DNA from 3 places in the Paenibacillus sp. FSL R5-0470 genome. Region 3 is predicted to be linked to each of the others. Evidence: riboswitches for the same ligand, from Rfam matches in the RefSeq annotation. Region 3 holds a riboswitch; each other region holds the start of a gene.
What was found. A riboswitch is a leader RNA that binds a small molecule or an ion and turns the genes downstream of it on or off. The one in region 3 is predicted to bind cobalamin.

Region 1 (7,426 bases), 350 kb from region 3:
AATTCATTATTAAAGCCTGTAATTAACCCTGCTTTATGAGCAGCATTCACATATGGATAGAACCAATCTCCCAGAGCGACATCCTTGTAGGTGATGCCTTTGTCACTCTTGATATCCAGTTCCAATGCTGATACTAGGATCTTCGTAAATTCTGCTCTTGTAATGTGATCTTTCGGATTTACCTGACCATTGTTACCTTGGATGTACCCTTTTACTGTAGCTGTTTCAATCGCTGAGAACGCCCAGGATGAGATTTTATCGGCGTCTTTATACACTTGCTTGATATCGTTAGGAGTCGCTGTTGGCGATGGACTCGGATTTGGATCAACGTTGGCTTCTGGATTAGTTCCTCCACCCGCTCCTGGAACTCCACTTGGTTTAGGAGTGGCAGATGGGGTTGGAGTAGGGCTTGTAGTTGGTATCGGTGCATTTAGATCCGCACCCCACTGTGTTGTATAACGCCACTGAATACTATCTCCAGCACTCAGGGTATATTGAGATGCCCCAAAATCCGGATACTGTCCATTCACATTGTACATCCATCCACTACCGCTACCATGGTCAAATTCTCCATCACCCGCTATGGATTCGACATACACACTATTGTATATTTCTGTCCATTTATATTTATAGACGATACCTCGGCTGTCGAGCACTCTCTTTAATACAGACCATACTGTGTCACCCGGTTGGAGCTCTATCTGTGCCGATGGAACAACGTATCCCTTATTGATCGTAAGCTTATCCACGGATAGGGTTACATATTGCTTCGATGGAGTGGTTCCACCACCGCCAACGTTGCCATTGCCACTACCGTTACCTTCGCCAGTACCACTTCCACCATCACCAGGTGTTTGTACTGCGCTGGAGGTGTACGCAATGTAATCAGTGAAGTGATTGGTTTTTACGATTAAATCATTTCCATTATCGTATGCATACTCTGACTTGCCGCTTGCCAAACCTAAGGCGTCACTTGCAAATTTTTGAATCGCATGAGGTGTGCCGTCTTGAATATAGGCTACATCTTTTCCTTTAAGGTCCTTAAAGGTTAACGTAATAAAGTGACTGAATTCTACCTTTGCATTGCCACCCATGGAAAAAGCTTGGATAATGTTCTCCAGCTTCTTGTCCTGAGAAATAACCTGGTTCAGACTATCTTTTATTTCAGATTCTGTGCCTGTTAAAGGAGAGATCAATTCAATCGCAGAGGCATCCCCACTTGTAACTTTTGCACCCTTTGGAATAACTACAGATACGTCACCTTTGGTAGCCTCTATCTGAGGAAGATCGCTGTTACTAAGTAAACTGACACTAACCTTCGATTGTTGATCTTTAGGAATAACTACCGTTATTTCCTTGTTGCTGTCTCCAGAGCTGATCGGAATGATATAATCATGAGCATCATCTTTGATTACAACTTCCGGCTTATCACCCGAAGGTAACTCTATTTCTTTTTCTTTCGGATCATCTGGTTGAACAGGTCCCGGCTTTTCGTCAGACATATCATATAGACGATTCTTATGATTGATCAGACGATCATAAGCAACCAGTGCATATGTACCTTGATCTGTTGCCATACCATTTACTGCTCCTGTTGGTCTACTCTTAAAGCCACCATCAGGTCCAGAGTTGGCTAATAACGCATCAATTAGGGATTTACCCTCTTTAACAAACCTTGGGTCACTGTGTGGATCTATGCCAATTGCTGTTAAAGCAACAATAGCTTGTGCGATGCTTTCGCTACTTGAATATCCACCTTGACTGTTTTGGTTATCTTTCAACCATGCGACTGCCCGATCCACAGCAGCTTTTACATTCGGATTATCATAATAAGGCGCAAGAGCTTGTACGGCCATTCCAGTCATATCGACTTCGGCCCGAGAACCAAAAAAAGCCCATCCACCATTGGTTATTTCTTTACTTAAAATGAGCTGAATCAGTTTTTCTCTTGTGGTTTGCTCTTTATCCCCTTCAACTACAGGAATATCGTAATTTCGAGTATCTAAGGCAATCAGAGCAAATATAGGAGCATTAATCCCTTGATTCTTAACCAATTGATAATCAGCGAGCGCAGTTCTCAGATCATATCCCGCAACATTCGTGATATCTTTTCCGATAGATGCAAGACCTAGAATCCCTCTGGAATTCTCTGTACTGAAATATGGGTGGAGTTTACCATTATTTGTTGCCAATAAACTTTCAACCATCTTAGTTACATTATTGTAGTAGAGATCATAATAACCACTTGGTACTTTGTAGTTCGCACGTGCTAGAGAAAGAATCGACCATTCTCCGCTACCTGTTCCAAATGACGGATTCTTTACGGTGTTAACGATGTAGGCCAAACTTTTATCTAACTGTTCTTTGGCAGTGATTTTATAAGTAACCTGATAGGTTACATTATCTGCTTTGTTTCCTGCGCCATCCACAGCCGTTACTGCGATTACGTTACTACCCGGGTTAAGAGATGCTTTGTACTCACCATTAGTAGCTGATAGAACGACTTGGTTCAGCTTAACTACTGGAATAATGTCTTTGTAGACATTGTCTGTAACCACTACTTTGAAGCTTAAATCTTTACTGGATACTTCCTGTTTATCTTGTATACCTTCTATCAAAATCGTAGGCTTCTCTGTATCTGGCTCTTGTACTAACGCATTAATCTGCTCTACTAGAGCTTGATCAACCTCTGTTGTTACAACTGCACTATCGGCAATTGCTTCATTCGCATGAGCCGGGATTACGCTTGTAGAGAACGTCGTGATAAATACTGCTACAATAAGTAACCAAGCTGAAAACTTATTTTTCTTCATGTTTCCATAACCCTTCCCTTCTCTTCCTATGTTAAAAAACAGAATAAACTTTCATAGCACTACAAAAAAACCACTCAACATAACGTCAAGAGGTTTAAGATAGTGAACCGCAACAATAGCAGGCATATACTATATCAAACACCTCTCTATCGCTCGTAGAGTTTAACGGTGTATTAGAAACAGGCAGATATTCTGGCTCAAGTATCATCACCCTTGCTACCTTCCCAGTTTCCCAGTGGCACCTTGCAAGGACTCCTCTTTCACAGCGGCGGGACCGCGCGGGATTCACACCCGCTTTCCATTTAACCAATCTATGATTGTAATTCCGAAACATTCATAATTGGCACCTATTGCTAATATTAATTTTTCATGCTTCATCATATCTAATATAGTTGCTTTTGTCATGCAATATTTGTTTTTTGTATAACGAGTAGTTAGCAATAATCCTATTGAATATCAAATCATTCTAACCACAATATATTCTTTTTCTCTCAGCTCAAAACCATCCTCCAGTGACAAAGAGGCCAAATCAAAGATTCGATCATACTTCTTATTACGTGGGAGTCCTTCTTCCTCAGCCCAGCATGTATAGAGCTCGAACTCGGCACCAGATACCCCATAATCTGTCATAAGCCTAAATAACTCCCGACAACACTTGAGTGAGGCGTTATACGATCCCGGTAGAGTATCTTTTAGCTTAGGGGTTACAGAGAAGCCGCCCCAATTCGGTGAAATCCGGTACACATATGGACTCCGAAAATGCTTGCGGATCTCATCGTTCCAATACCCAAGTTCCTCTATAAAAATACCCGCTGCATCTTCTTCCGAGTCGTATACAAGACAATCCTCATCTCTTAAATGAGATAGATCTGCGATGTCATCCAAAGGAATTATGCCTTGCAGGCGCAGAGCCTCTCTTTGTTTCTTATACTCCGGGGAATTTTTCACTTCATTATATGTCTTTGCTGACGGTACACTGCCTCTTTCTCCTAACGGAAGCTCTGTAGCCGAGCCTATGTAATGAAATCTGCTCACTGGATTGCCCTCCATAACTTTGGAATCACTGCAAATCACTAATTCATATATGAATTTACCACAAATTAGTAAGGTACTCGTTGAAATTATTCTATGTTAGGGTATTTGGTAAGCGTTTACAACGAATTCATGGAGGTGTACGTGTTCATCTAAGCACCAAAGTACCAAGGAAGGTCAGGTTTAAGCATCCTCAAAAATGATCTTACAAAGGAGAATTCAATGACTACTCGAATCCAGAAATCATTCTTATCATTGACCCTTGTCACCGCTCTTCTGCTCTCTTTGTTCTCATCCATTGCCGCCGCTGCCACTAAGGACGAGCAACAAGCTAAGGCAGCACCAAAGAGTAAGATCCAATCCTATGTGGACGATATGCAGCCCGGATGGAACCTTGGCAATACTCTAGATGCTACAGGTGAGGATGAAACCTCCTGGGGCAATCCGCGTGTGACCCAAGAACTGATTAAGAAAATCGCCGCACAAGGCTACAAAAGTATCCGTATTCCTATCACTTGGGATTCACACATAGGTGAAGCACCGAACTACACCATTGATCAAGCTTACCTCGACCGTGTCGAAGAAGTTGTAGGCTGGGCGCTGGACGCCAAGTTATATGTAATGATTAACGTCCATCACGACTCCTGGTTATGGGTAAGTCATATGGAAGAGAAGCATGAGGAAACGCTGGAGCGTTATAATGCAGCATGGACTCAAATTGCGGACCGCTTTAAGGATAAATCCGATAAGCTGATGTTCGAAAGCATTAATGAACCTCGTTTCACAGATGGCGGAAGTACGGATGAAGCGAAGATGGAACAGATGCTTGCAGAGCTCAACAATTCCTTCCATCAGATCGTTCGAAACTCAGGTGGAAAAAATGATGTCCGTCCGCTAGTGCTACCTTCATTAGAGACTTCTCCTACCCAACCTAGAATGGATCAGCTCTACAAGACGATTACAGCTCTTAACGATCCGAACATAATTGCGACCGTTCACTACTATGGCTTCTGGCCGTTCAGTGTGAATATCGCTGGTTACACCACATTTGAAAAAGATACAAAAAACGATATCATCCAAACTTTTGATAACGTTTACAACACATTCGTAGCCAAAGGAATCCCTGTTATCGTTGGTGAGTTTGGACTGCTAGGATTCGATAAAGATACAGGTGTGATTGAACAAGGCGAGAAGCTGAAATTCTTCGAGTACCTTACCTATTATTTAAAAGAAAAGAAAATGACCTCCATGCTCTGGGATAATGGGCAGCATTTCAACCGCAAAACGTATAAGTGGTCCGATTCTGAGCTGCAGGGTGTATTAATGTCTGGTCTGAAGGAACGTTCCTCCAGCACTGAAAGCGATCTGGTCTATCTAAAAAAAGGGGCAGCGATCAAAGACACCAAAGTGAAGCTTAATCTAAACGGAAATAAGCTTACTACCATTAGTGTAAATGGCAAATATCTAACTAAAGGCAAAGATTACACCTTAAATGGCGAAGAACTCACAATCAAAGCCAGCCAACTTAAAAAGCTCACAGCTTCCCAAAAATACGGTGAAAATGCTGTGTTAACGCTGAAATTCAACAAAGGCGTTGCGTGGAGACTAAAGATCATCGTGAATGACACTGCCAAATTAAGTGATGCCAAAGGTACGACTGAATCGTTTGTGATTCCAACTACCTTTAATGGTAACCAGCTTGCCACGATGGAGGCTGTCTATACCGCTGGTGGCAATGCAGGCCCGCAAGACTGGACACCATTCAAGGAGTTCGGCAATACGTTCTCACCCTCTTATAACACGAAAGAAATCAAGCTGCTTCCAGCCTTCTTTAAAGATGTTAAAGATGGAGAGGTCATCTTGAAATTCCACTTTTGGAATGGTGATATCCTTACGTACAAGATCACGAAGAGTGGAACAAACGTTGTAGGAAAGCCCTCTTAGCTTTCGCTGTATAATAAAAAAAGGAGTGTCCCTTCACGGGGACACTCCTTTTTTTAAACTACATCATACATATACTTCTTCATACGTCATCAACATCAAGCGATAGACCAGATATACTCCAAGATAAGCTCCCGTTAAAAGGAACATTGGATTCAAAAAAATCGCATGGATCGAGGTCATAAATACCGTGTTATCTCTTAATATTTCATATATAGCTAGGGCAGAAATATTACCTAAAATAAGCGTAGACAACACAGAAGTTACATTAAAAACAATACGCCACTTTATCCATTTCCGTTGTATCATTAGCATGGCGACGGGAACCACTATACTGCCAAATACGATTAGAAATTTCATTTAGCCAGCCACCTCAGTATCTCTTTAATCCTCCAGTTCAACACTTTCGATTTGCCCCTCGGCATTCACTGTCCACTCGATATCAACACCTGGCATCAGTCCAAGCTTGTCCTCATCTTCGATCACTACATGATCGGGGATGGTTAGGGTCTGCTCTCCCCCACCTTCGACTTTAACGGTAACCTGTTTACCATTAGACGTAGTAATCTTCCCATCATATTCAATCTGCTGCAAAACAATCTTTTGGCTCGGATCCGTAATGGTAACCCGCTTGCCTCCGTCTGTCAGCAGCTCAATCTTTTTATGATAGCCGTCCTTTAAAGTGACTTCCTTAATGACTCTCTGAACGCTAACATCCGCCGGAAGTCCCTCTGTATTTGTACCGGATGATGCATTGGGTTGTTCTGTTGCATTGTTCGTAGCCGCAGGTGCAGTGGCTTCTGTTATAGGTGTTGGAGTTACTTGTGTGGTTTCATTGGCAGCTTTAGAGCAGCCACTTAATAGGACGGTGCAGGCACAGATCAAACAAAGAATTGAAGTTCGAATCTGGCGTTGTGAATTTCCTTTATTCTGTGTCATCATTTACCTCCGCATTTAAATTTCTTCCAGTTCTATTTTGTGAACATAGTTTTACCTCTTCCCTTCCTTTTATTCACCAGAAAATGGACCATCTGAATTAATCTCTGATTATCACAGCGTCATAGCACGCCCATATCTAGCTAAATACTCTTCCTTCTCCTTATAATCCGGCATGAGGCTTCCAACCTTTCGCCAAAAAGAGCGGTCATGATTCATATGAAGTAAATGACACAGTTCATGGATGATTACATAATCGATAACTTCCACTGGAGCCATCGCTAGGCGATAGTTAAAGGTTAGCTTTTTATCCGAGCTACAGCTTCCCCACTTGGTTCTAGACTCAACAATGTCAATCGTCTTTGGCTTTACTCTAAGCTGCGTCTGATATTTATTGATCCGTTCAGCTACAACCTTCTTACAGCTAGCGAAATAGAATTTCTTCAGCTTAAGTTTAAGCTCTTCCTCATTTAAATCCCCTGTCTCTATTAGCTCTTGCAGCGAATAATATTTGCCTAGATACAGGAACTTACCCTCGTCTTCATACTCTTTCAGCTTTGGTGTTTCTCGGTTCGCTTCAATACTTTGCAGCTTCTCCACTATTAATTTCCCATTACGCTCTACCACGCTTTTGATCGTCTCTTCACTTGTTTTCTTGGGAGCTTTGAGTGTTATACGCCCTGAAGAATCTATATGAATGGAGA
Region 2 (7,426 bases), 2.4 Mb from region 3:
TCAATGAGTGAACATCAGACTAACCATATAAATACCAAGACAGAAAAAGCAACCTTTGCAGGTGGATGCTTCTGGTGCATGGTCTCGCCGTTCGAAGAATTGCCAGGTATCATTAGTGTCGTCTCTGGCTATACCGGCGGTCATACAGTGAATCCAACCTATGAAGAGGTTTGTTCTGAAACGACAGGACATGTTGAAGCTGTACAAATAACGTTCAACCCAGATATTTTCCCTTATAGTAAGTTACTTGAGCTGTTCTGGCAGCAAATTGACCCTACCGACGCAGGTGGACAATTCCATGATCGCGGGACTTCTTACGGAACAGCAATCTTTACCCATTCGGAGGAACAAAAAGAACAAGCAGAAGCTTCCAAGGCAGCTCTGCAAGCAAGCGGTCGGTTCTCTAGTCCGATCGTAACCCCGATTCTCCCGGCAGCCACCTTCTATCCTGCCGAAGAATATCATCAAGGTTACCATCATATGAATCCAGGCCACTACAAACGTTATCGCAAAGGTTCTGGCCGAGAGGATTTTATCGAAACCCACTGGACACATAAAGAGGACAAACAAAGTTTGAAAGAACGTTTAACCCCTCTTCAATATGAAGTCACTCAGAACAGTGCAACAGAATCTCCTTTCCGGAATGATTTTTGGGATCACCATGGAGATGGTATTTATGTAGACATCGTATCTGGCGAACCGTTATTCAGCTCGCAGGATAAATACGATTCCGGTTGCGGCTGGCCAAGCTTCACTCGTCCGATCCGGGACTACGCTGTGAAGGAAAAGACGGATCTCAGCCATTTGATGGTTCGGACAGAAGTTCGCAGCAAAGTAGCGGATTCCCATCTAGGCCATGTCTTTGACGATGGTCCCGGAGAAAACGGATTACGCTACTGCATAAATTCGGCGGCGCTACGATTTGTACCAAAAGAGGATTTGGAGAAGGAAGGATACGGGGAGTATCGCATACTCTTCCAGCCTGCCTAAACATCAATCCTCAGCACATAAAAAAACGGTTGTCGTCCTTTTAGGATGACAACCGTTTTTTTCTCTTAAAATATAAGAAAGTATAAGTTTCACTTATACATTATTCTTATGCTTGTAGGGCTATTCTTTCTTTGAGTCCTCTGAGTCCTTACTAGCCTTCGAATTATCCTCTGAAACTGCCTCCTTAGGCTCTGTTGCCGCAGGGATGGCTTGCTCTCTGTTCAGCTCCTTATTTCGCTGACGAATTCTCTCGGTCTGCTGCTCCCGACGCTCGCGAATATTTTTACGGGAAACTAATACAATTGCTAAAATAATGGCAGCCCCGATAAGTATCGGTAACGCTCCTGCAAGGATAACGACAATCCACTGAAACATCACAGATAGTGCATTTAAGCTTCCTTTAAGAGCATCTGAAGCACGTTCCAGTAACGGCCCTTGCTCCTTCTTCTCTTTGACAGCAATGCTTTCATCCGTCTGATACACTCTCAATTCTACCGTAGAAAAGGATACATTCTGATTGATATAACGCATTCTACCTTTAATCTGCTCAATGCTTTCTTGAATCGAACCAAGCTCGTTCGCGAAGGCGACCAGATCAGTGGATTTCGTCGCTTTTTTCATAAACTCTGTATATTGTGCTTCCATTAGCTGTTTTGCCTTCAAACGTGACTCCAGATCAACATACTCTTCTGAGACATCCTGACCTTGAATGCTGCGCTGTAGAGATTCGTGTTTTACTTGTTCTAATTTATTCAGAAAAGGTGAGAATCCGGAGGCAGGCACCTTAAGGATAAACGTCCCACCTTGCTCGTACTGCGACATATTTTCATTAAACTCAATAATATATCCATTGGCCATGGTTACTAAATTACGTATTTCAGTCTGTGCTTTTCCATAGTCTTCTACTTCCATGTTAAGATTCGCTTTATAGATCAGCTTCTTGTTCAAGCCCGCTACTACATCGCTACCAGTAAATCCTGCACTTGCTTGATCTGTATTTTCTGATGTGGAGCCCTTTACAGCCATATTCTCGCTGCCAGTTGCTTCTGCCTCAGGAGCTGCCGAAGTGCTTTGATCCGCTGTTGAGGCCATCGAGCTTTGCGATTGTACCTCTACTGCTGCGTCGTTACTCGTACTACCATTTTCTTTTGCCAAACTATCTGCCGCTGAATTTCTATCCGCTGAGCCACAACCCGCCAAGACTACCGTAAGAATTAATAAACATAAGTAATGCAGACCCCATTTGCGCATTCTCATTCCTCCAAAAATGTAATAGATACCGCTTGCACGGATCATAATATCGTTACGGAATGTCTTGTTCTAAGCAGATCTCTTCCGTCACTCTTTACTAAGACGTTCCAAAACTTGGAAGGTTGCACTGAAAAATGGAATTGTGAACAGTTTCTTTTGAATTATGCTCTCTAAATAAAAAAAGAGTCGCATTTCTGCAACTCTTTTAGTTTAAGCTATTATTTTTCGAGCAAAAATCGACCTGGGTTAGAAGTGCTTTGTTTAATGGCATAAAACCGCTTAATAAGCTTGCCACTGTTTGTTTTGCGGTTACACTAAAGCTTGTATTCGCAATATAGCCTTGAGATACTGAAAAGCTAATGTTTAACAACGAATTTACAGAAGCACTGTTGTATACAGGCTGAGAGATTCTTCTAGTCAAACCACTTCTAGTGACATATGGGACACCATAACCATTCGAATAACTCATTTGCTTACACGCACTTTATTTGGTACAATTACCACGTCTAAACACGTAAAAAAATACCAAAAACCCTCTATTCATAATGAATGAGGGCAGAACACGGTTCTGTTCGGACAAGCTCCACCTTGTTGAACAGAGAAGTTTTTTAATAATGCTGTCTATTACTAAAAGGGGAGGTGAACCCTCATGGCAAAAGACGTAATTTGCGAAGTTAACTCCTGCACCCACTGGGCAGAAGAGAACAAATGCAGTGCTGATTCTATCTTTGTAGCTTTCCACAGCTCCCAAGAACCTACACGTGCAGAAGAAACAGATTGCAAGACTTTCGAAAGCAAATAAGGTGATGATTTGAAGGGACCCTCCACGGTTCCTTCTTTTCTTTTCTCATTCTATCAAGAATGAGAATTATTATCAAGTGGCTGAAATAAAAAGCCAGGGAGAAATTCCCCGGCTATGATTTATTGTATACTTCTTATGTTATTTGGAAGCACTAACTCCTGCATTTTCTCTTGCAATAGCGGCAGCCTTTACCATGTTACGAAGTGCATCTTCTGTCTCCTGCCAGCCACGTGTCTTAAGACCGCAATCCGGATTAATCCAGAACTGTTCAGGATCAAGCACCCGCAGCGCACGATCAATATTAGCTGTCATCTCTTCTACTGCAGGAACCCGTGGACTATGGATATCATATACACCAAGACCAATTCCTTTATCATACGCCTGCTCCTCAAAGCTAACGATCAGTTCCCCATGGCTACGTGAAGTCTCAATAGAGATAACATCCGCATCCATCGCTGAAATGGAGTCTATCATGTCATTAAATTCGCTATAGCACATGTGGGTATGAATTTGTGTCGTAGCCTTCACATGATTCGTCGCGATACGGAACGACTTCACCGCCCAATTCAAGTATGCCTCATGATCTTCAGCCTTCAAAGGAAGTCCTTCACGGATAGCCGGTTCATCTACTTGAATCATCTCTATGCCTGCATCCTCCAATGCTTTAACTTCATGACGGAGCGCTAAGGCAATTTGATTCGCTACTGCTTCCCGACTAAGATCATCACGTACGAAAGACCAATTGAGAATCGTAACAGGACCAGTCAACATACCTTTAACAGGAAGGGAAGTTAACGACTGAGCATAGACGCTTTCTTTTACAGTCATAGGCTGGATAAAAGCTATATCCGCATAAATAACTGGTGGCTTAACGCAGCGTGATCCGTAGGATTGAACCCAGCCATTACTAGTAAATAAGTAACCATCCAACTTCTCCCCGAAAAACTCCACCATATCGGTTCTTTCGAACTCACCATGCACGAGTACATCCAGACCCAGCTTTTCTTGGAAAGTGATTGCATCTGCAATCTGCTCACGAACGAACCCGTCGTAACGCTCTTGATTCCATACGCCTTTACGCCATTTCAACCTTGCCTGGCGCACTTCTACGGTCTGTGGAAAGCTTCCGATTGTTGTCGTTGGCAGAAGTGGCAGCTGCCACTTCTCCTGCTGCACCTTCAGGCGTTCAGCAAAAGGTAGGCTACGTTGGTCTGGTAAATCTGTAAGTCCGAGAACTTGCTCGGCCACATCCTTACGACCGCGTTCAGGAAGTGCACGGAAGGCAGTAAGGGCTTCACGACTGGCCGTCAACGCAGCAGCAGCTTCTGCTGTACCCTCTAAGGCTGCGGCAAGCAGGCCAAGCTCTCTAAGCTTCTCATCGGCAAAAGCTAAAGCAGCCTTAACGGTGGCCTTCAGCTTCACCTCACCCTGAACAGTAACCGGAACATGCAGCAAACTGCAAGAAGGCTGTATAATAAGACGATCAAGTGATACATGTACACTCAGCTTCTCGATTAGCTGCAGCTTAGCATCCAGATCTGAGCGCCAGATGTTGCGTCCGTCAATAATACCCGCTCCCAGCCACTTATCCTCAGGCCAGCCAAGACGTTCAATCGATGCCAGGTTCGTCCCGCCATCATGGACAAAATCAAGACCTAAACCTTGTACCGGAAGTTTGAACAGCGCCTCCAGCGGTTCAGCAGCTTCAAAGTAAGTCTGCAGAATAATATTTAATCCAGGCACGGATTCAGCAATTTCTGTGTAAATCGAGTGAAGTAAGGATAATTCTGATTCATTTATTCCTGTAACAATCGCTGGTTCATCAATTTGTACCCAGCTTACTCCTTCTTGCTTCAGTTCCTGCAACAGCTGAACGTAAACCGGAAGAAACCGAGCAGCAATCTTCGCAATATCCGCAGATGCAAAACCTTTTGACAACTTAAGGAATGTATAAAGGCCTAAAACCACAGGTTTACCCTCAATTCCCGCTTGGGACTTGGCAAAACGATAAGCAGCCAGTGGTTTATTCTCGGTCAGACGCGGCGTTTGTGCACCGATCTCTGGAACGATGTAATGATAGTTCGTATTGAACCATTTAGTCATCTCGCAAGCAGTAGCCTCAGCATTTCCTCTAGCCATCGCAAAATAAAGATCAAGCCCAATATCGCCACCATCATACGCATAACGTGGAGGTACGATCCCGAACATTACAGCTGTATCTAGCACATGATCGTAGAACGTAAAATCATTTACCGGAATTAAATCAATTCCTGCCTCCTGCTGAGTCTTCAAATGCTGAAGCTGAATTCCTGTCATTTCAGTACGGAACGCTTCCTCATTTATTTTTCCCGCCCAGAAGGCTTCCAACGTTTTCTTCCACTCGCGGTTTTTTCCGATTCTTGGATAGCCAAGATTGCTTACTTTTACTTTGTTCGTCACTTTGCAGCTCCCCTTCTCCATCTTCTTATTTTGGACTCGATATCACTTGCATTCCTTTAAAAAAGAGCGCCCTTCCCTAAAAAAGTCAAAGGGAAAGACGCCCATAATATACCTATGGTTAACGTCTAACACCTTCCTATCCTCCGTAGGTGAAGCAGTGCTGTTGAAACAGGCAGGTCTCCTGGCTAGCGGTGTCAGCATCCTTAGCAGTCTTCCCAGCAGTAGTAAATTGCCAGTGACATATGTTGCTATGGACTCTTCCGTTACAGTGGCGGGACCGCATCGGCTTCAAACCGAATTTCCCTATTAAGCCTACCGAATTACTAATTTCCGGCAAGCACCTGTCTCCGATATTGTCAAGCTAAAACGCCTTCAGTGTCCTTATACGGACGGTAGGCGTTTATGCGAGAATGATAAGAAAGGATTTCGTGATACTTATACTTTCTTATCATCCATAAGCTGAAACGCTTTCGGTGGCCTTATACAGACCTTAAGCGTTTATGCGAGAATTATAAGGATAAAGTGAGTGTCTTAAATCTGATGTCATCATACGTGAAAGCCCCCGTCATCTGCAATAGATTACGGGGGCTTTTGTTATATCGATTCCTTATAACGGATTTAGAAAAACACGAAATATACTACTGCAGCAAGTACTATGCGATATATAGCAAATGGTAAAAGCTTAATCCGGTTGATCAATTTCAAGAAGAAACGCATCGATAATAGTGCAAATACAAAGGCACTGATAAAGCCTGCAATGAAGAACGGCAGGGCATCGATGGTGAAATATTGCCAGTTCTTCATCAGTGAGAGTAAACTGGCGCCTGCCATGATTGGAACAGCCATAATAAACGTGAAATCAGCAGCAGCGCGATGACTCATACCCAGAAGAACACCACCAGAAATCGTCGACCCGGAACGAGAAAATCCCGGCCACAAGGAGAAGCACTGGACCAGACCAACACCTAGCGCCTGCTTATATGTAATCTGATCGACACTCTCCGTTTGAATCTTCTTTGGTCCGAATAGATCCGCAATAATCATTAATACAGCACCGACTACTAGACCGATTAACACGGTGGATGTAGAGAATAAATGCTCGTCAATATAATCATTAAACAGAACCCCCAGCACGCCTGCTGGCACTAAACCTACAAGCACCTGTGTAAGCTTCAGGTGGCCGCCTTTTTCAAGCTGTGGTTGTTGCTCGGTTACAGGATCCAACTGCTTGCGGCTGAAGCGCTTTAAGCCCAGCAATTCAATGAACCTATTTCTAAAAATAACTACAACTGCTAATATTGACCCCAGCTGTATAACCACTTTGAACGTATTGGCCGTATATTGCCCAAATAACTCTGTCGATTTTAACCACATATCATCAACAATAATCATATGACCTGTGGAGGATACCGGAGCAAATTCAGTCAATCCTTCAACAATTCCCAAAATAATAGCTTTAATAATCGTTAATAGCTCCATTTGTTCTCCTCCTTTTAATCATAACTTTTATCTATAAGTCCTTCTCGGCTCAACCTTCGGTATTCATTTTCCGGCTGCGCTTGCGGAAGAACAAATACCCAAGGATCACTACTCCACCTGCAAGAAGCACGTACACTACGTTGGAGTACATATCCATATACATGGCGATGTCTTCCCATGACTCACCCAATGCCGCACCAATAAGCACCAGCAATAGATTCCATCCCAGCGTACCAATCGTTGTGAAGATCATAAACACTCCAAATTTCATGCCCGACATCCCTGCAGGGATCGAAATCAAACTACGCACTAGTGGAACCATCCGACAAAATAATACGGTCCAATAGCCATATTTGTCAAACCAAGCGTCAGCCTTGTGGATGTCCTTTTTGCTAATCCGGAGTAGGCCGCCCCAGCGTTCAACGATCTTTTCCAATCGATTTACATCCAACAAACGACCGATAT
Region 3 (7,426 bases):
TACCATGGGAGTTGGCAAGACCTGAGAGATTTATACCACAAAACACTGGGGGGTGTTTGGTGTCTTCAATATATACCTTGAACCTGAAAATAAGATGATGCTCACATGAAAATTACATTAAAAACTTCAATTCGTCGCTTAGGCTATCCGCTTGGTACTTTTGATTTCCAACCAAAGAGGCCCGCTTCGCCGACAGAGAAAATCGACCGATTGATAGTTAGCCACGAGTGCTTTGAACAAATTGTTTCAAAATGATATAGTGAATTCGTTCTCACAGGATGACTTGATAGCAGGTTGTAAAACATAATAAAGTCGGGACCTGAGTACAGAGCGACAACAGGCGTTTGCCTTTTCGTTGAATATTTTCTGAAGGAGGGTAATAGCCCATGAGTGATGAAATCTGTATACCGCCTGGCATTCAACAGAAGGACACTAGCTTTGGCTACACCTTGTCTATTATTAGTGGTAAATATAAAATGACTATTCTCTACTATCTCTCTGAAAACAAGATCGTGCGGTTCAATGAACTGCAACGGGGTATCGGTACAATACCTTTTAAGACATTAAGCGTTATGTTGAAAGAACTGGAAGCCGACTGTCTCGTCAGGCGCGAGGAATTCCCCCAGATTCCCCCTAAAGTTGAGTATTCCTTGACCGAGAAGGGCCAATCGCTTATTCCGGTGCTGGATATGATGTGCACTTGGGGAGAGAAAAACTTCGTTCCAGCCGCGCAAGAGATAACCATACCTTTTACGATTTAACGACAACTTATGACAAAAGCAGCATTTCCATTAATGAAAATGCTGCTTTTTGCTTCAAATCTAATTACATATTTTCGATAAATTCAACATAGCCTTGCGAACTGATATCCAATTTCTTTAAGTAATCCGTACTTCCTACCGTCTCAGATTCCGTGCCATAAATGGCATAGAAGGAACGATAATCAGCGTTGCAGTACAAAAAAGTCGTGTCAAAGGGAGATAAAATACGGTCAAGCCCGTAGCCGAGTTTACCTTCTTCACTAAAGTCTTTTGCACTTCCTCCGGCAGTTACAGCTAATGCGATTTTTCGATTTCTTAATTTATCACTCTTCGAACCATATGCCCATCCGTAAGTAAATACTTCGTCCAACCACTTTTTAAGCAGAGGTGGACTACTAAACCAGTAGACAGGGAATTGTAAGACGAGCTTATCATGCGCTTCAATCAGTTGTTGTTCCTTTTCCACGTTGATTTTTTCATCGGGATAGGCTTTGTACAGCTCGTGCACCGTATATTTGTCTGGATATTTACGGAGTTCTTCGATCCAGCGTTTATTAACGACGGATGTTTCGATGTTTGGGTGCGTGACGACAATAAGTGTTTTCAATGGTGTATCCTCCATGTTTGAATCAGATTTAGGACTTGAGTATACCTCCCACCATGCCATCGCGTAAGTATGCACTTTTAGTTCACGTACTTACCTAAAGGTAAGCACTGCAACCTGCCTGCACGTATGATTGATGTATAGTCTTCGGGGCGAATCTCGTCTTCGGTGTACACCAAATATCACACAAGAGAGACTGTGTCATTCCGCCATTTTACTTGAGTAAAGGTTAGACGGATGTAACGTTATGTGTATGAACTCTATATCACTGATAAAAAAATTTGCCTGAACGCAAAGAAATACCCCACCATTACTGGCAGGGTACGGTACTTCCGCATAATTTCAACATAATCCATTTGGGATACTCGACTACCACTTAAGGTTGACAGGGTGCGTCTTTGATTATGTATGAAAAAAATCCACCAGCATGAGTACTGGCGGATTTAATAAGGTGCAGCTATATTGGGAGGTTTGAAACTTAAATAAACAAAGTCTTAGAGATGATTACCAACAAGATAAACAGAACCAGAATTGCGGCGGTAGAAGTAAAGCCACCATATCCTCCTGCGAATTCGCCCATTTTAACTCCTCCTTTGTAATTGAATACAATTTAAAATATACAAGCTTTTGTAATGATGACCAGTAGGATAAAGAGCACTAAGATTGCCCCTGTGGATGTAAAGGCTCCACCAACAAAACGTTCAGGTTCACGTTCACGTTCACGTTCACCAACGCCGCAACAACGTTCTCCACGTACTTCGCCCATTTGTCAATTCCTCCTTTTTAATTGGATACAAAACTAAGATATGCGGGATTTGTATCGGTGCTTGGGTAAAAAAGAAACGAAAATAGTAGGCCTGTTGCGGGATCCGACATTTCGTAAAAAACAAAAAAATACCCACCAGCCGAAGCCAGTGGGCGGTTTTTCCCGGTTTTATGATTTTTTTAAATAAGGGCTATAGCCAGCAGAGTGAACAAACTCAAGGTTAAGATGTCATTTGTAGCAAAAGGATTACCAAAAAAAGCTGAAGTGTGCACAGATCCGTTATGTTCCGTTCTTAAGTAAACATTATTTCTGTCCACATTTGTAATTACGCCTACGTGCTGTCTACCATCTTTAGTCAGAATCCGCACTCTTCTATTCATGTAGCGCAAGCAGCTGCAATAAGCATCCATCAGGAAACTCCCCCTCGCTCGTATTACTTTATTTTATGATAAGAGGTTACGCCGGTAACGGCCAGCAGCGCCCAAAACTTCCGGCTCGACAAATTAACTTTCCAGTTCACATTGTAAGGTTAACTGTCTTACTTGCTCTTTCTTGCCGTTTACGAGTACTACCACTTTATTGTCATTGTTGCCCTGATTCGCTGTTTCCTTCTTTTTCAGCCCTAGGTACTTTGCAATCCCGATCACATGGCTATCAATGATTGCTTGGATAACCACATCTTTTTTGAGTTTGGCAGCGTCGGTTGCCACATCCAAAAATAAATTCTCCGTGAGTACTGCAGGCATGTTGCTCTCACGCACCACGTGCAGGTTTTTTGCCTTTTGGCCCCGGTCGTTGGGGACTCCATTACAAGCGGAAAAGACACTCTTTCGGTAGAAGAATGGTAGAAGAAACAAAAAAGCGCGACTCCCCAAACTTCAAGAATCCGCGCCAAATATGGTTTTTTGGGATGCTGGTGAAGGGAATTGAACCCCCGGCCTACGCATTACGAGTGCGTTGCTCTACCCCTGAGCTACACCAGCTTAAGGCCGATTTTTCTGTCAAACAAAAAATATTATACAACTTTCAGCCAGAAACGCAAGCCTATTTCTCCCTATTTCCCTACTCTCCCGAACTGCTATTCCACCTGTAGTTTACGCTCCACAGACTCCAGCTTTCCACGGCTAGTGGAGGGTTTATCGCGGCGGTCGTCTATTTTAAGTGAGGTAGAGACACGCTCTGCACCTGCGGCAAAAGGAGACTCGTGCAGTGCTTCGACTGCAGCAAAAATACGCTGAAGAGGCCCTTCGATGATTGTACCCATGGATGTAAGCTCATAAGTAATCCCTTCTACCGTCTTCAGCACTCGCTGCATATCCGCAACATAGCTGCTAAGGCTCGTACTACCTGTTCCAATCGGAATAACGGTTACTTCAGCAATAGGCATGGGAATACCTCCTCGGAATTTTAAAGTATGTGTCTCCTTCTATTGTAACAACACCACCGCTCTCCCACAAATGATCTCAGCTTTATTATGCCCCTTCTTCTTTCCCCAAAATTCTCCGAAATATGACTTTCGCCACAAGTATTTTTTCTAACATGAATTCTAGGGTCATCTGCACTACATTTATGGACTCTTTGTGGCATCTTTTCGGACAATTTATGAATCATTTTTTATATGCCTGTGGATCAATTGTGGATTACTTATGGACAGCCTGTGGATCATTTGTGGAGTACTTTTGAAGAACCCGCTCCCCGCGCGGGTTTTCTAAAAAACTGTTTACAAACACAACATCTTGGGTTATTTTTATCTAACGACAACAAAATATAGTGGAGACAGGCGCTTTGATCCTTTATCGGAATTAGAGCTTAATAGGGAAGTACGGTGAAAATCCGCTGCGGTCCCGCCACTGTAACCGGATGCCCCTTACAAGCTTTTAGAAGCTTAAGATGGGCAGATCTCCTGGCAGAAGCCACTGAGGGGTAAGAGCCCCCTTGGGAAGGCGCTGAGAGGTCCTACGGAAGCCAGGAGACCTGCCTGTTTCGACGACACCAACTATGAGTGCCTGCGAGGAACAGGAACGGTGTCCGCATGCGGTCATCTTCTTAGAGGCCACTACAAATATCTGTGTGGATATTTACATAACGCATCGGGCATTTTCTGCCATCCTCGCTAGAGGATGCTTTTTTTATGAGATCACAATGAATATACGGCCGCTTATGCGGCCCCACTTCTTAATGATAGGACGATAGACTGAGAGGAGAGCTATACAATGACGTTGTTGGAGAGACAATTTAACGGTACAACAAATGCACGAGAAGTTCTTTTAGAAGAGCTCATTGATTTAGGACGCGATATTATCGACAGCCGGGATTTGGACCTGCTGCGCGAGAATGCCAATTTGAACGGAGAGAGTTTCTCCGGTAAAATGAGCAAGTTCGGCAGTGAATATTCAAAATGGTACGCCCGCAACTTTACGATGCCGCCGCAGCTAGTGCAAGCCATTGATGACAATGTCGTCTATGTGCATGATCTGGATCAATACGCAATCGGAACGACTAACTGCATTTTTATCCCGTTTGATAAGCTTCTCCGCGAAGGCTTCAACACCGGCAACGGCAGTGTTCGTCCTCCGAACTCCATAATGACAGCTATGTCACTGGTAGCAATTATTTTTCAATCCCAGCAAAATGCTCAATATGGCGGCGTATCCGCCAATAAGCTCGACTATGATCTGGCACCTTATGTAACCAAATCCTTCGCTAAGCTGTTCCGCAAGGGTCTGGATTATTTTGATGAGGGACAAGCTAATGATTCTTTGGGCGAGATTACAATGAGCCGGACCGATCTGGCGGAGTTATATCCAAAAGCATTTCGTTTTGCACTAAAGGAAACCGAAATCGAAACCCTGCAAGCGGCTGAAAGTATGGTACATAATCTCAACACCATGTCCAGCCGATCCGGTGGGCAAATTCCGTTTACCAGCATCAATTATGGTACTTGTACTTCACCAGAAGGTCAGCTTGTGATCAGCTCCCTGCTAACAGCAACGATGAACGGACTTGGCAGCGGAGAAACACCTGTGTTCCCGATTCAAATCTTCAAATGCAAGCAAGGAGTCAATCAACAGCAAGGCGATCCTAACTATGAATTGTTCTTAAAAGCGGCGGAATGTTCTGCACGCAGACTATATCCGAACTTCGCTAATCTGGACGCTCCGCTAAACTTGCAGTATTATGATCCAAGTGATCCTGATACGGAATTTGCTACAATGGGCTGCCGCACCCGAGTGCTCGGTGACCGTTTTGGGCGTAATCATTGCTCCGGGAAGGGCAACCTTTCCTTTAATACACTGAATCTGGTTCGGCTCGGTCTAGCACACGGCACAGTAACAGGCCGACGTACCGTCGCAGACGAAGCTGGCTTCTATGAGGATCTAAATCACTATATGGATATTGCGCTGGAAGGACTTCTTCATCGGTTCCACATCCAAAGCGCGCAAAAAGCTAAAGCATCCGATTTCATGATGCGAGAAGGCGTCTGGGAAGGCGGCGAAAATCTCGCTCCTGAAGACTCTGTAGGCGAACTGCTGAAGCATGGTAGTCTGTCGCTTGGCTTCATCGGTATGGCGGAATGCATGAAAGCCATGTACGGCAAACACCATGGCGAGGATATGGAAGTCCATGCCAAGGCTGTGGCTATCGTGCGTCACATGCGGGAGTATTGCGACCTTAAAAGTGAGGAACTTAATCTCAACATTACCTTGTTCGCAACACCAGCAGAGGGCCTGTCCGGCAAATTCACCAAGATTGATCGCAAGGTACTGGGTTCTATTCCGGGCGTAACTGACCGTGAGTATTATACGAACTCTTTCCACATCCCTGTATACTACGATCTAGGTGCTGCTCAGAAGATCAGCTTGGAAGCTCCTTTCCATGAATACTGCAATGCCGGGGCTATTTCTTATGTCGAATTAAATGGCAATGCCCGCAGCAATCCATCTGCTTTTATCAAAATCATTAAATATGCACTAGAACAACAGGTCAGCTACTTCAGCATTAACCATCCGATTGACCGCTGCTCCAGCTGCGGATACGAAGGCGTAATTGGGACAAACTGTCCTTCCTGCAACGCACATGAGAATGACGTGCACATCCGTCGTTTGCGCAGAGTTACAGGTTATTTAACTGGCGACTATCAGACCCGCTTCAATGCCGCCAAACAAGCCGAAGTACGGGATCGCGTTAAGCATCTATGAATATTTGCGGATACTATCCGGAGTCGATTAACGAGGGAGAGGGCATGCGGGCCGTCCTCTTCATCAGCGGCTGCCGTCATCGTTGCCCGGGATGCTTTAATCCCGAGACATGGAACTTTAAATATGGAGAAGTCTTCACCTTAGAACGTCAACATGAAATCATTGCAGAAATCGCCGCTAACCCTTTGCTGGATGGTCTAACACTGGCAGGCGGCGATCCTTTTTTCTCGGCAGAAGAGGTACTTGGGTTCATTCATGAGCTTCGCGCCGTGCTCCCTGGCTTCCCCATTTGGATTTACAGTGGTTATACGTATGAGGAACTAACCGCCCTTCCCGGTTCGCCGGAGTGGAATCTACTTACACAGTGTCAGGTATTAATAGATGGACGTTTTATAGAAGAATTGAAAGACACTACACTTCCTTACCGAGGAAGCTCTAACCAACGCATAATCGACATTCCGGCCAGTACGAACGGCTCGGAGGTCTTTCTGTGGCAGCCTACTGCGCTATAATATATCAATTTTTGATATTCAAAATTAATCCAAAATAAGAAGGGATGAAATAACCATGCCACAATTCGTAGTAAAACCAGATAATCGCCAACTGGCTTTTGATGAGAAGCGCCTTTCCGTATACGCCGACCGTATCTTAGAAGGTCTTGATCAACTAAATAAAGAAACATTGCTGCGGGGAGTAATTTCCAAACTGCGTCGTGACTCCGTAAGCGGAGAAGAAATTAGCAATGCCTTCACCATGAGTGCTCTAGAGCTTGTAACGAAAGAAGAGCCTACTTGGAAGTTTGCAGCTGCCCGTGCCCTTCTGACTACCCTTTATAAAAAAGCAGCCGTTCATCGCCGCTATAAAGCTTATCCAGAAGAGCCTTACGGTGAGCTGTACCCGCTAATTACGGATCTCGTAAAAAAAGGAATCTATCGTGAAGAGCTTCTAAGTCATTACACCAAAGAACAAATTATCGAACTAGGTGGGTGTATCGATTATACACGCGATCTTTTGTTTGACTATATCGGTCTGCTTACGCTATCCGACCGTTATTTGGCGCATGATTTTGACGGCCGTGTAATGGAGCTTCCACAAG

Region 1: it holds a riboswitch for cobalamin, as region 3 does, so the genes downstream of both, MKY99_RS03960 (S-layer homology domain-containing protein) here and MKY99_RS02420 (anaerobic ribonucleoside triphosphate reductase) in region 3, are expected to answer to the same signal.
Region 2: it holds a riboswitch for cobalamin, as region 3 does, so the genes downstream of both, metE (5-methyltetrahydropteroyltriglutamate--homocysteine S-methyltransferase) here and MKY99_RS02420 (anaerobic ribonucleoside triphosphate reductase) in region 3, are expected to answer to the same signal.

What each region holds. Positions count from the first base shown of each region.
Region 1 covers NZ_CP150238.1:901,031-908,456, reverse strand. The annotation lists gene MKY99_RS03960 (S-layer homology domain-containing protein) at 1-2,813, opposite strand, end outside; cobalamin riboswitch at 2,978-3,179, opposite strand; gene MKY99_RS03955 (hypothetical protein) at 3,270-3,848, opposite strand; gene MKY99_RS03950 (cellulase family glycosylhydrolase) at 4,068-5,789, shown strand; gene MKY99_RS03945 (transposase) at 5,853-6,146, opposite strand; gene MKY99_RS03940 (hypothetical protein) at 6,171-6,728, opposite strand; gene MKY99_RS03935 (SprT family zinc-dependent metalloprotease) at 6,837-7,426, opposite strand, start outside.
Region 2 covers NZ_CP150238.1:5,004,197-5,011,622, forward strand. The annotation lists gene msrB (peptide-methionine (R)-S-oxide reductase MsrB) at 4-990, shown strand; gene MKY99_RS22215 (DUF4349 domain-containing protein) at 1,111-2,241, opposite strand; gene MKY99_RS22220 (DUF1540 domain-containing protein) at 2,891-3,043, shown strand; gene metE (5-methyltetrahydropteroyltriglutamate--homocysteine S-methyltransferase) at 3,182-5,482, opposite strand; cobalamin riboswitch at 5,636-5,842, opposite strand; gene MKY99_RS22230 (undecaprenyl-diphosphate phosphatase) at 6,101-6,961, opposite strand; gene MKY99_RS22235 (DedA family protein) at 7,011-7,426, opposite strand, start outside.
Region 3 covers NZ_CP150238.1:549,797-557,222, reverse strand. The annotation lists gene MKY99_RS02460 (helix-turn-helix domain-containing protein) at 387-761, shown strand; gene MKY99_RS02455 (NAD(P)H-dependent oxidoreductase) at 826-1,368, opposite strand; gene MKY99_RS02450 (sporulation protein YjcZ) at 1,844-1,945, opposite strand; gene MKY99_RS02445 (hypothetical protein) at 1,976-2,131, opposite strand; gene MKY99_RS02440 (hypothetical protein) at 2,311-2,541, opposite strand; gene MKY99_RS02435 (N-acetylmuramoyl-L-alanine amidase) at 2,635-2,988, opposite strand; tRNA gene MKY99_RS02430 (tRNA-Thr) at 3,043-3,114, opposite strand; gene MKY99_RS02425 (MTH1187 family thiamine-binding protein) at 3,210-3,518, opposite strand; cobalamin riboswitch at 3,893-4,128, shown strand; gene MKY99_RS02420 (anaerobic ribonucleoside triphosphate reductase) at 4,345-6,330, shown strand; gene nrdG (anaerobic ribonucleoside-triphosphate reductase activating protein) at 6,327-6,842, shown strand; gene MKY99_RS02410 (ribonucleoside-diphosphate reductase subunit alpha) at 6,898-7,426, shown strand, end outside.